Latilactobacillus sakei subsp. sakei DSM 20017 = JCM 1157: one gene and its partner. The protein of the gene in region 2 interacts with the protein of the main gene of each other region in a pairwise test. Links are inferred from orthologs where the notes say so. Each region holds a gene or a part of one and is shown on either strand. Other genes may lie near its edges.

Region 1 (2,827 bases), 480 kb from region 2 along the record:
TCCCCATCTTGATAAATTTCGACATAAGCTAAGATATGGATGGCATCACTTAGTTTGTGGGAATATTTCATCGTTTAACCTCAATTTCAAACGGATTCTCTACTTTGATTCTGCTGGTAACAATTCTTGAAGGGCTGCGGTTAATGATGGCAATGGTCGACCTAAGACATCTGGTAAATCACTTGAAACTTCATCTAATTCACCATCACGAATTAAGCTTTGAATCATTGTAACAACACCAACGACTTCAGCAGGTAAACCACTTGCTTCAAGCCCTTTTTGATACTCAGCAATACTTAATGATGATACCGCAAATTCTTGATTAGTCAATTGTGCAACACTTTCGGCTAAATCAGCATAAGTTGCGGGTGCACCAGCGAATTCATAAATGTCTTTTGCATCAGTCATGGCTAATACCTTAGCGGCTGCTTCAGCATAAAGACGTTCAAGTGTCCAACCAACATGACTGTCACCAGCGCCATAAACAAATGGTTGACCGGCAATAGCACCTTTAATTGTATCGAGTTCGTTTTCAAGATACCAATTATTACGTAAGAAAGAATGCGCAATACCAGATTCGATAATAGCCGCTTCTGTTTTACGGTGGTCTTCAGCTAAACCAGAAGTTGTTTGGTCAGCGTGGGGGAAACTTGTATAACCAATCCAGTTAACACCGGCTTTTTTAGCAGCCCGGACAACGGCCATATGTTGTTGATCACGTGGGACTTCTGCGCCTGGTTGCGATGAGATGAATAGTAGGCGATCAACACCTTGTAATGAGTCTGCTAATATTGCTTCTTGTGTATAATCCCCAGGGCGAACGGTAACGCCTGCTGGCACCATCTTTTGGGCTTTTTCAACGTTCCGTGCCAAACCAATAATATCTGAAGCAGGTACTAATTTTGCTAATTCGTGAACGGCTACTTGGCCAAAACGTCCTGTTACAGCTGTAATTGCATATTTCATAATTTAAAATCCCCTTAGTGGTTTATTTGTTACTTTATAAGTAACTTGTTGTTTTAATAATAACAGGAGGGATTATGAATGTCAACCAAAACAGTTTCGCTTAATCAAAATAACGTAGTTCTTCTATTAATATGTTTTTATCTAACAATGGTGTCGCTCCCGCGGCGATTAATTGGTTGCACCCCTGTGACAGTGATTGATCAATGCGCCCCGGAATTGCATAGACATTGCGATTAGCTTGAAGGGCCAAGTTAGCGGTAATCAAGCTACCACTCTTGTGCCGTGCTTCCGTCACAATTAAACTATGACATAACCCCGCGATGATTTTATTACGGGCTGGAAATTGATAGCGCCGGGCTGGTGTACCAAGAGCGTATTCAGATAATAACAAACCTTTTTCAGCAACTACCTGTTGTAAATGCTCATTTTGTGGTGGATAACTGCAATTAATGCCCGTGCCAATCACCCCAATTGGGGCCAAACCACGCTGCAAGGCAACTTCGTGGGCCATCGCATCCGCTCCTTGTGCTAACCCACTAATAATCGTAGTGGCAGTTAGTCCTTGTAATAACTGTTCTAGTGATTGTTTAGAATAATGAGTCGCTTGACGCGCCCCGACTACCGCGAGACATGGCTGTTTTAACAATCTTAAATCACCACGATAAAATAACAAAACGGGCGGCAAATAGGTTTCCAATAAGCGTTGTGGGTAATCTTTATCTAAGATGGTTAAATAAGTCGTTCGAACTTCATGTTCGATGCATTGGCGTTGTAAGGTTGTACTTTGAAAACTTGCTTGAAAAGTCGGCCAATAACGTTCCGGCAAGCGCGTAATCTGCGCAATTTCTAACGCCGATAACGCCCAATTATGACTGGTTGCTAGCCACGCCGCCAAGCGTAATTCACTAATAGGCCCAAAACCCGCCGCTAAATGTACTTTTAAGAGTAATTGATTTTTAGTTAACACAAAAACAGCTCCTTTACGTTAATTAATAATCCGTAAAAGAGCTGTTTTATTTTTCTATAAACCGTTTTGAACAGGGGAAAAACTGCGACGATGAATTGGTGTAACCCCGAGTTCAGCAAGCCCCGCTAAATGCTTAGCTGTCCCGTACCCCATATTGTTGGCTAAATCATAACCCGGATATTGTTGATCGTAATTAATCATCAATTGATCCCGAATGACTTTTGCGACAATGCTGGCTGAGGCAATACTAATACTGCGGGCATCGCCTTTGATTAATTTTTCTTGGGGAATATCAGTCGGTACGGTCATTGCATCCACTAATAAGTAGTCCGGTTGTTTATCCAGACCAGCGACTGCTTCACCCATTGCTAATTCTGTTGCGTGGTAAATGTTTTCGGTATCGATCCGTTCAGGTGACGCAATTCCGATACTAACACTGACTGCCTGGGCCATAATCTCTCGATACAACTCTTGTTTGAGCTTAAATGACAGTTGTTTGGAATCATTGACCTGCCAAAGATCAAAATCATGGGGCAAAATCACAGCGGCCGTCACAACGGGCCCGGCTAGTGGTCCACGACCCACCTCATCAATTCCGGCGACCAACGGATAATCAGGCCAGAGCGCTTTTTCCATTTGACGCCGTTCTTCAAAAGCTGCTTTTTGAGCCGCTAATTTTGCCGCTCGCTTATGATATTGAACTACCAATTTCTGAACACCGGCCCGCGAATCAGCCGCAAAAGTGGCCAACTGCTCTTCGGTCACTGGTGCTTGTAATAATTGCTTAATTTCAGCAATCGATTGTGCTTTGGTCATCTTATGACGCCTCCACTGGGACAACGTCTAAAGTGAAGCGACCTAATTTACCTTGGCGCGCATCATTAATGAACTTCA
Region 2 (3,017 bases):
GGCAGGGTTCTGTTACACCAGGAACTGATCAAACAACGCAATTACCAGCTGGGGTAACACAATTCTCAGTTAAAACTGGGAACGGGCCTGCAACGAAGATGAAGATTAACGACACAGCTGTTAATTTAAATCCTAATAATGAAACAGTTCAGGTTCGAACAGTGAACTTTACAGCAACACTTGCAAAATAATAAAGAGATGTGAGAGGTCTATCCGATGAATTTACCAAATAAATTGACGATGTTTAGAATTATTTTAATTCCTATTTTTACAATCCTATTAGCGTTTAACGTACCGGCAGGTGAAGTACTCGTTGCTGGAACGGCTATTCCAGTCAGTGAATTGATTGCAACGGTGATCTTTATTGTCGCATCATTGACGGATTTGTTAGATGGAAAAATTGCACGTTCACAACATTTGGTGACTAACTTTGGCAAATTCGCTGATCCACTAGCGGATAAGTTATTGGTAATGACAGCCTTCATCTTCCTTGTTGAACTCGGTGCAGCACCTGCTTGGGTGGTTGCGATTATTATTTGGCGTGAATTAGCAGTGACTGGCCTCAGATTACTTTTGAACCAAGGTGGGGAAGTCATGGCTGCTGCCATGCCTGGTAAGATTAAGACGACAACTCAAATGTTGGCGATTATTTTATTATTCTTGCATAACGTGTTCTTTGCAAATATCGGCTTACCAATGGCTGATATCATGTTATACGTCTGCCTATTCTTCACGATTTATTCAGGCACAGAATACTTCATCAAAAATCGTGGTATCTTCAAGGATTCATTTTCTAAATAATCAACAAAACTGGTCGCTAAAGCGGGCCAGTTTTTTTATTGGCAAAATCCCCGCGAATTACGTATTATAGAATGACCGAATAAATATCAAGAACGTTTGTTCGATTTTAACTTGCTTTTGTTTAACGAAATCTGTAAACTAAGAGAGTAATGAAATGTACTCTTTTAAGGAGGGTCACTTAATTGGCTAAAGATGAAAGACAAGCAGCACTTGATGCTGCCCTAAAGAAGATTGAAAAGAATTTTGGTAAAGGTTCAATTATGCGAATGGGTGAAAAGGTTGATACACAAGTCTCAACAGTTTCATCTGGTTCATTGGCATTGGACGAAGCGCTCGGAGTAGGTGGTTATCCTCGCGGCCGGATCGTTGAAATTTACGGTCCTGAAAGTTCAGGTAAAACAACCGTTGCGTTACATGCTGTTGCAGAAGTGCAAAAGCAAGGTGGAACGGCTGCTTATATCGATGCTGAAAATGCGATGGATCCTAAGTATGCAACAGCACTTGGCGTTAATATTGATGACTTACTCTTGTCACAACCTGATACTGGTGAACAAGGCTTAGAAATTGCTGATGCCTTGGTATCAAGTGGGGCCGTTGATATTTTAGTTGTCGATTCAGTTGCCGCTTTGGTACCACGTGCTGAAATCGAAGGTGAAATGGGTGACGCCCACGTTGGCTTACAAGCGCGTTTGATGTCACAAGCCTTACGTAAATTATCAGGGACGATTAATAAGACGAAGACGATTGCGTTATTCATTAACCAAATTCGTGAAAAAGTCGGCGTGATGTTTGGTAACCCCGAAGTCACACCAGGTGGTCGTGCTTTGAAGTTCTACTCAACTGTTCGGCTTGAAGTGCGTCGTGCTGAAACCATCAAAAATGGGACAGATATGATTGGGAACCGGGCCCGAATCAAAGTCGTTAAGAATAAGGTTGCGCCACCATTTAAGGTCGCTGAAGTTGATATCATGTACGGTCAAGGGATTTCCAGAACCGGTGAATTGGTTGATATGGCGGTCGAAAAAGACATTATCAATAAGAGTGGTTCTTGGTACTCTTATGGCTCAGAACGAATTGGCCAAGGGCGAGAAAATGCTAAGAACTATTTGGCTGATCACGAAGATGTCGAAGATGAAGTTCGTTTGAAGGTCAGAGCAGCTTATGGTATTTCAGATGTACCTGAAGAAGATCTCCCAACAACTGAAGATGAACAAATAAATATTTTACCAGATGATTCAACAGAAGAATAAAGCATGACCAACAGGAGCCAGGCCAAAACTTAGTTTTGTACTGGCTCCTGTTTTAGGTATATCCGAATAATCAAGACCAATGCCTGACAAATCAAGACTTATAGGGTCTACTACCGAATGGGATTGCTGAGAAGCCAGCCCATATTCGCGATTCAACAGTAGGGTGATTAATTATATCTAAGAACTTAATGCAAGAAGAGACGGATTAACCGAATAAACGGATAGCAATCGCTCCGGTAAACGGTTGCAATGCTGATACTTTAAGTTGACAGGCGGTTTACTAAACTATAAAATAACTATGTGTTGAAAAATTAAACATAATAACATCTTTAAAAATTTGCAATGTGATTGCAATTTAAAATTTTTGATGATGCGGAGGTGAAAAAATGAACTTAGATTTGCTATTAATCCTTACCGCAGTCATCATGTTAATCGTCGGTTTTGCCGTTGGTGCAATTTTGCAAAAGAAGGCCCACGAACGTGAAATTGATGGTGCAAATAAGACTGCTAAGGGAATAATCGAATTAGCTGAAAAAGAAGCGGCAACGCGTAAAAAAGAAATTCTTTTGGAAGCAAAGGATGAAAATCATCAATATCGCTCTGAAATTGAAAATGAATTGAAGGATCGACGTGGTGAAGTTCAAAAACAAGAGAATCGCTTAATACAGCGTGAAGAAACGATGGATCGGAAAGATGCGACGCTCGATAAAAAAGAACGGACACTGGAAGAACACGAAAGTCGTTTGGCTGAGCAAGCGCAACAATTAAAGGAAAAGCAAGCAGAAGTCGAAACGTTAGTTGAACAACAACGGACGAAGTTACAAGAGATTGCTGAACTTTCTCATGATGATGCGCAAAAGATCATTTTGGACGAAACAAAACGGAACTTGGATCACGAACGTGCTGTTTTAATTAAGGAAAGCGAAGAATCTGCTAAGGAACATGCTGATCGGACAGCTAAAACAT

Evidence for each region. Proteins that work in one complex are often made in the same cells at the same time.
Region 1: the proteins of recA (region 2) and dprA interact in binary tests that used the Bacillus subtilis proteins (3 or more experiments, as listed by UniProt). The link is inferred for Latilactobacillus sakei subsp. sakei DSM 20017 = JCM 1157 from one-to-one orthologs.

The regions. Positions count from the first base shown.
Region 1 is NZ_AP017929.1:1,436,102-1,438,928, reverse strand. The notes cover bases 1-2,748. They hold dprA (DNA-processing protein DprA), read right to left. Parts: upstream 1,934-2,748; coding sequence 1,067-1,933; downstream 1-1,066. Other genes in these bases: rnhB (ribonuclease HII), read right to left, coding at 1,988-2,748; LEUCM_RS07210 (NAD(P)H-binding protein), read right to left, coding at 100-966; LEUCM_RS07215 (Rrf2 family transcriptional regulator), read right to left, coding at 1-71. Outside these bases: more of rnhB, read right to left, coding at 2,749-2,749; ribosome biogenesis GTPase YlqF, read right to left, coding at 2,751-2,827. UniProt on the Bacillus subtilis protein: Protein that helps load RecA onto ssDNA during transformation. Binds cooperatively to circular ssDNA, is able to bridge different segments of DNA. Favors the loading of RecA onto SsbA- or SsbB-coated ssDNA and formation of RecA-DNA filaments.
Region 2 is NZ_AP017929.1:1,915,310-1,918,326, reverse strand. Bases 80-3,017 are described here. They hold recA (recombinase RecA), read left to right. Parts: upstream 80-983; coding sequence 984-2,051; downstream 2,052-3,017. Other genes in these bases: rny (ribonuclease Y), read left to right, coding at 2,438-3,017; pgsA (CDP-diacylglycerol--glycerol-3-phosphate 3-phosphatidyltransferase), read left to right, coding at 217-801; LEUCM_RS09655 (helix-turn-helix domain-containing protein), read left to right, coding at 80-191. Outside these bases: more of LEUCM_RS09655, read left to right, coding at 1-79. UniProt on the Bacillus subtilis protein: Multifunctional protein involved in homologous recombination, DNA repair and competence.